DNA from 2 places in the Streptomyces sp. NPDC049627 genome. Region 1 is predicted to be linked to the other one. Evidence: riboswitches for the same ligand, from Rfam matches in the RefSeq annotation. Region 1 holds a riboswitch; the other holds the start of a gene.
The links. Region 1 has a riboswitch for S-adenosylmethionine ahead of ACIBU0_RS24355 (aminotransferase class V-fold PLP-dependent enzyme). Riboswitches for the same ligand answer to the same signal wherever they lie in the genome.

Region 1 (3,509 bases):
TTCGGACGGGGCCCTTCGCCATGCCCCGTGGCTGGATAGGGTGGACCTCGTTGAGATTCTCGTCCCGTAGTGCGGGACGCCTGACCCTGGAGCGGCTTATGAGCGCTGTGACCCCCGCTGGAGGCGACACCGCGGCGGGCCGTTCCTGGCCCCTGCTGCTGAACGGCCTGCTGGACGGCCGGGACCTGAGCGCCGACGACACGGCGTGGGCGATGGACCTCATCATGCGCGGCGAGGCGACGGACGCGCAGATCGCCGGGTTCGTGGTGGCGCTGCGGGCCAAGGGAGAGACCGTCGAGGAGATCGCGGGTCTCGTCCGGACGATGTACGAGCACGCGAACGTGATCGAGGTGTCGGGCCCGACCGTCGACATCGTCGGCACGGGCGGCGACGGCGCGAAGACGGTGAACATCTCCACGATGTCGTCGATCGTCATCGCCGGCACGGGCGCCAAGGTCGTCAAGCACGGGAACCGGGCGGCGTCCTCGGCATCGGGCGCCTCGGATGTGCTGGAGAAGCTCGGCGTCAACCTGGAGCTGACGCCGCAGCGGGTGGCCGAGGTCGCGGAGGAGGCCGGGATCACCTTCTGCTTCGCGGTGAAGTTCCACCCGTCACTGCGCCATGTGGCGGCTGCGCGGGGTCAGTTGGGCATCCGGACCACCTTCAACGTCCTCGGTCCGCTGACCAACCCGGCGAAGGTGAAGGCCCAGGCGGTCGGCGTGGCCGACCCGCGCATGGCGCCGATCGTCGCGGGCGTCTTCGCCGAGCGCGGCAACTCCTCCCTGGTGTTCCGCGGCGACGACGGCCTCGACGAGCTCACCACGACCTCCACGTCCCGGGTGTGGGTGGTGCGCGACGGCAAGGTGACCGAGGAGACCTTCGACCCGCGCGACGTCGGCATCGACCTGGTGCCGGTGGAGGCGCTGCGGGGCGCGGACGCGTCGTACAACGCCGACGTGGCGCTGCGCCTGCTGAACGGCGAGACGGGCCCCGTCCGGGACGCCGTACTGCTCAACTCGGCCGCCGCACTGGTGGCTTTGAACCCGACGGACGCCCCCCTCACCGAGCAGATCCGGGCCGGGATGGCGAAGGCGGCGGAGTCGATCGACTCGGGGGCGGCCAAGCGGACCCTCGACCGCTGGGTGGCGGCCAGCAACGCATAGCTGCGGGAGGGCGGTCCCGTAATTCGGACACGAGTTGCGGGACCGCGATCACTTCGCGTACGTTCCTGTCCAGGTCATGAGTGACAGTCATGAGGCCCCGGCCGACTGTCCGGCAACCCTCCGTCCGTGGCGGGGTGCCCCGGGTGAAGACCAGGCCGTAGGCAGCGAGGTCTACGGCAAGCGCGGGCCCCTCTCGAAACCAGGGGTCCTGGTCGTTCGAGGGAGTCTTCCGTGAGCAAGCGAATGCGATAGGGCTGCTGAGCCCCGCCTCCGCGCACCCTTTTTCTCTTCTCCGCGTGCCCTCAACTCGCATGCGCTTCACGGGAGTTCCCCATGTCTGTCTTCACCGCTGCCGCCGACCAGACCGTTTGCACCCCTCTGCCCGTTCTGGGCAGTGACGTCACCGTCCCGCTCGTCACCGGCGGCGAGGTCACCTACGCCGCGCTCGACTACGCCGCCAGCGCGCCCGCCCTCAAGCGCGTCTGGGACGACGTCGCCGCCTACGCGCCGTACTACGGCAGCGTTCACCGCGGCGCCGGCTACCTCTCGCAGCTCTCCACCGACCTGTTCGAGAACGCCCGCAGGACGGTCGCCGAGTTCCTCGACTGCCGGGACACCGACCAGGTGGTCTTCACCCGCTCCACCACGGACTCGCTCAACCTCCTCGCCGCCGCCCTCCCGGCCGACTGCCAGGTCTTCGTCTTCGAGACCGAGCACCACGCCTCCCTGCTGCCCTGGCGCGACGCCCGCGTCACCTACCTCAACGCCCCCCGCACCCCGCGCCAGGCCGTCGAGACCCTGGAGCGCGCCCTCGCCGACCGCGACCCCCATGGCCCGGCCCTGGTCTGCGTCACCGGCGCCTCGAACGTCACCGGCGAGCTGTGGCCGGTGCGCGAGCTCGCGGCGGCCGCGCACGCGCACGGCGCCCGGATCGTCCTGGACGCCGCCCAGCTGGCCCCGCACCACCCGGTGAGCGTCCGTGACCTCGACGTCGACTGGGTCGCCTTCTCCGGCCACAAGCTGTACGCCCCCTTCGGCTCGGGTGTCCTGGCCGGCCGCGCCGACTGGCTGCAGACGGCCGAGCCGTACCTCGCGGGCGGCGGCGCCAGCCGCAAGGTCGCCCGGCGCGAGGACGGGGGAGTGGACGTGGAGTGGCACCAGAGCGCCGCCCGCCACGAGGCCGGCTCCCCGAACGTCATCGGCGCCTACTCCATCGCCTCCGCCTGCAAGGCCCTCACCGAGGCGGGCTTCGACAACCTCGTCGCCCGCGAGCAGGGCCTGATCGAGAAGGTGCGGGCCGGGCTCGCCGAGGTCCCCGAGGTCCGGATCCTCTCCCTCTTCGGCGACGACGCCCCGCGCGTCGGCGTCATCTCCTTCGTCGTCGACGGCTGGAACAGCTCCCACTTCGCCGCCGCGCTCTCCGCCGAGTACGGCATCGGCGTGCGCGACGGCCTGTTCTGCGCCCACCCGCTGGTCCGGACCCTGCTGGGCAGCGACCCGCAGACGCAGGGCGAGTGCGGTGCTCCGGAGGCGGCGCCCGGCGAGAAGTCCCTCAACGCGATCCGGGTCAGCTTCGGGGCGGGCACGCCCGACGAGCATGTCGAGCGTTTCGTGACGGCCGTACGCGAACTCGTACGGGACGGTGCGAAGTGGAACTACCGCACCGTGGAAGGCCGTTGCGTCCCCGCCGTCTGACCATGTGACCGTGGAGTACGTCGTACGATCCTCCCCGTCCGCCGGTCGGCGATCAAGCGATGGGGGAGTCGTGCACGTGCTGCGGCAGTCGGATCCGCGCCGGATCGGCCCGTACCAGGTGGAGGGCAGACTCGGCGCGGGCGGCATGGGCGAGGTCTATCTGGCCGAGTCCCGGTCGGGGCTCCGGCTCGCCGTCAAGGTGGTGCGCCCCGAGCATGCCCAGGACCGTATGTTCCGGGCCCGCTTCCGGCAGGAGGTGCGGGCCGCACGGACGGTCGGCGGCGCCGGTACGTACACCGCGCGTGTCGTCGACGCCGACACCGAGGCCGAACGTCCCTGGATGGCAACGGAGTTCGTCGACGGGCCGAACCTGCGGGACGCGGTGCTGGACCACGGCCCGCTCCCCGAGGACGCGGTCCTCACCCTCGCGGCGGCGCTCGGCGAGGCCCTCGGCGCGATCCACGGCAAGGGCATGGTCCACCGCGACCTCAAGCCGTCCAACATCCTCCTCGCGGCCGACGGCCCCCGCGTGATCGACTTCGGGATCGTACGGGCCCTGGAGGCGACCTCGCTGACCAGAACCGGCACCATCGTCGGCTCGGTCGGCTACGTCTCGCCGGAGCAGATCCGCAACGGCGCCGAGGTGGGCCC
Region 2 (3,509 bases), on a different contig from region 1:
CTCAGTAACTCGTGTTACCGATGGTAATGATCGGTCATTCGGTCAGCCGCCGGCGACGGCCGGAATGATGGAGACACCGGCACCGTCAGGCGTCGCCGTCTCCAGCCCCTGCTCGAAACGGACGTCGTCGTCATTGACGTACACGTTGACGAACCGACGCAGCTTGCCCTGGTCGTCGAGAACGCGGGCCGCGATACCCGTGTGGTTCTTCTCCAGGTCGGCGATGACCTCGGCGAGGGTCGCGCCCTCGGCGGCGACCTCGGCCTGGCCACCCGTGTAGGTGCGCAGGATGGTGGGGATGCGGACGTTGACGCTCACGATGGAACCTCCGGTCAGGTGAACAGGCCTAAGGGGCGCGGGGCTGTGTTCAATTTGTGGCTTCGCCGCGTGGGCGCGACCAGCCCCCACCGGCCCGCAGACGAACGACTATGCGAGTCCGGCCTCGCGGAACGAGTCCAGGTTGGGACGAATGGTCGCAGTAAGCCCCGTACCGGCCACCGCGTCCAGCGTCTTGAGCCCATCGCCGGTGTTCAGCACAACCGTCGTCTTCGTCGGGTCGAGCACACCGTTCTCGATCAGCTTGCGCGTCACACCCACGGTCACCCCACCGGCGGTCTCCGCGAAGATGCCCTCGGTCCTGGCGAGAACCTTGATCGCGTCGACGACCTGCTCGTCCGTCACGTCCTCCACGAACCCGCCCGTACGGCGCGCGATGTCCAGGACGTACGGCCCGTCGGCCGGGTTGCCGATGGCCAGCGACTTGGCGATGGTGTTCGGCTTCTGCGGGCGGACCACGTCGTGGCCGGCCTTGAAGGCGGTGGACACCGGCGAGCAGCCCTCGGCCTGCGCGCCGAAGATCTTGTACGGCTTGTCCTCGACGAGCCCGAGCTTGATCAGCTCCTGCAGACCCTTGTCGATCTTCGTGAGCTGGGAGCCGGAGGCGATCGGGACGACCAGCTGGTCGGGGAGCTGCCAGCCGAGCTGCTCGCAGATCTCGTACGCCAGGGTCTTGGAGCCCTCGGCGTAGTACGGCCGCAGATTGACGTTGACGAAGCCCCAGCCCTCGCCGGCCGGGTCGCCGATCAGCTCGGAGCAGAAGCGGTTCACGTCGTCGTAGTTGCCCTCGATGCCGACGAGCTCGCCGCCGTACACCGCGGCCATGACGACCTTGCCCTGCTCCAGGTCGTGCGGGATGAACACGCAGGACCGGAAGCCGGCGCGGGCCGCCGCGGCACCCACCGCGCCGGCGAGGTTGCCGGTCGAGGAGCACGAGAGGGTCGTGAAGCCGAAGGCGCGCGCCGCCTCCAGCGCCTGGGCCACCACCCGGTCCTTGAAGGAGTGCGTCGGGTTACCGGAGTCGTCCTTCACATACAAACCGCCGGTGACGCCGAGCTCGCGCGCGAGGTTGTCGGCCTTGACGAGCTTGGTCCAGCCGGGGTTGAGGTTCGGCTTGTCGGCCACGTCGGCGGGGACGGGCAGCAGGGGGGCGTAACGCCAGATGTTCGCGGGTCCCGCCTCGATCTGCTTGCGGAGCTCCTCGGTGTCGTAGGCCGAGAAGTCGTACGCGATCTCCAGCGGGCCGAAACACTCCTCGCACGCGAAGACCGGGCCGAGCGGGACGCGGTGACCGCACTCGCGGCAGGACAGCGCCGCGGCGGGACCGAGGTCTACGGTGGAATCGGTGGTGCTTGCAACAGTCTGCACAGCCATGTGAGGCGAGGCCCTTTCTCCTCATCTTCCTCACGACGCATCTCGCCGTGAGACGGATTTGGCACCTTCCCTAGCCGGGAGCCTCGCGGAGCCGATCGACGGTGATGCGGCGATCGCTACGAGAGCCGACTGGAGGGTTGCCGGGGCTTCATCGGGCCGTTTCCCTCTGCCCCTCTGGATGAGCTGTATGTGGTTGTTAACAACGGTTGACCCCGGACATGCGATGGTCATCCGCGTTGTTCAAGACTGTAACCGAAGGCCAGGACAGTTGAGATAGTCGTCCGAACCGCGAGATGGATCACACGGTTAGCAGATGTGATCACGAACAGTGAGGAGCCACAGACTGTGCTGGAAGAAGTCGAGCGCTGGCTGAGCACCCGCTCCTGGTCCGTGACCGATCGCCCGCTGCACCAGATCCTGGCCGCCAAGCAGCGTACGGGTCAGTCGGTCTCCGTCGTCCTGCCCGCGCTCAACGAGGAGGAGACGGTCGGCGACATCGTCGCGGTCATCCGTCACGACCTCATGCAGCAGGTTCCGCTGGTCGACGAGATCGTCGTCGTCGACTCGGGGTCCACCGACCGCACCTCCGAGGTGGCCGCCGCCGCGGGCGCGACCGTGGTGCACCGGGACGAGATCCTCCCGCGCATCCCGGCCGTGCCCGGCAAAGGCGAGGTCCTGTGGCGCTCCCTGCTCGCCACGACCGGGGACATCGTCTGTTTCATCGACGCCGACCTGAAGGAGTTCTCCTCCGACTTCGTCTCCGGCATCGTCGGCCCGCTGCTCACCGACCCCGACGTGGACCTGGTCAAGGGCATGTACGACCGTCCGCTCGGCGGGGCGGCCGGCCAGGGCGGCCGGGTGACGGAGCTCATGGCCCGCCCGCTGCTGAACATGCACTGGCCGCAGCTGGCCGGTTTCGTGCAGCCGCTCGGCGGCGAGTACGCGGCCCGCCGCTCCCTGCTGGAACAGCTCCCGTTCCCCGTCGGGTACGGCGTCGAGCTGGGCATGCTGGTCGACGCCCTGCACCTGGTGGGCCTGGACGCCCTGGCCCAGGTGGACGTGGGCGTCCGCAAACACCGCCACCAGGACGGGCAGGCCCTCGGCCGGATGTCCGCCGCGATCTACCGCACGGCCCAGCTGCGACTGGCTCGCGGGCATCTGATCCGGCCCTCCCTCACCCAGTTCGAGCGGGGCGAGGACGGGTTCGAGCCGCGCACGTACTCCGTGGACACGGAGGAACGGCCGCCGATGGTGGAGATCGCGGAGTACGCGACGCGGAAGGTCGCGTGACGTCCCGGTACGGGCTGTATTCCGGTCATGATCCGGCCGTATGCGGAACCCGCCACTGAGCGGAACCGCACGTTTGAGCGTTTCGGGGCCGGGCTAGGTTGAGGCGTATGGCTACCACGCAGGATGCGCAGGGTGCTGCCAAGGTGCTGGTCGCGTCGAACCGAGGCCCGGTCTCGTACGAAGTGCGCGACGACGGCTCGCTGCACTCCAGAAGAGGAGGCGGCGGAGTCGTCTCCGGGCTGTCGGCGATCGGGCCGGACGCCGGCGCCCTATGGGTGTGCTCGGCACTGTCCGACGGTGACCGCGAGGCGGTGCGGCGCGGGGTCGGCGAGGACGGCGTGCTGATGCTGGACATCCCGGCCGACGTGCACGCCGACGCCTACAACGGCATCGCCAACTCGGTCCTCTGGTTCGTCCACCACATGCTCTACCAGACGCCGCTGGAGCCGGTCTTCGACGCGGAGTTCCGGCGCCAGTGGGCGTCGTACGAGACGTACAACCGCGCCTTC

Region 2: another riboswitch for S-adenosylmethionine. It lies ahead of thrC (threonine synthase); the one in region 1 lies ahead of ACIBU0_RS24355 (aminotransferase class V-fold PLP-dependent enzyme).

The regions. Positions count from the first base shown of each region.
Region 1 covers NZ_JBITLW010000008.1:497,092-500,600, reverse strand. Annotated here, with positions in the region: gene trpD (anthranilate phosphoribosyltransferase) at 99-1,163, shown strand; SAM riboswitch class IV at 1,236-1,352, shown strand; gene ACIBU0_RS24355 (aminotransferase class V-fold PLP-dependent enzyme) at 1,497-2,858, shown strand; gene ACIBU0_RS24350 (PQQ-binding-like beta-propeller repeat protein) at 2,935-3,509, shown strand, end outside.
Region 2 covers NZ_JBITLW010000006.1:149,234-152,742, reverse strand. Annotated here, with positions in the region: gene ACIBU0_RS17775 (MoaD/ThiS family protein) at 43-318, opposite strand; gene thrC (threonine synthase) at 427-1,710, opposite strand; SAM riboswitch class I at 1,729-1,895, opposite strand; gene ACIBU0_RS17765 (glucosyl-3-phosphoglycerate synthase) at 2,056-3,000, shown strand; gene ACIBU0_RS17760 (trehalose-6-phosphate synthase) at 3,108-3,509, shown strand, end outside.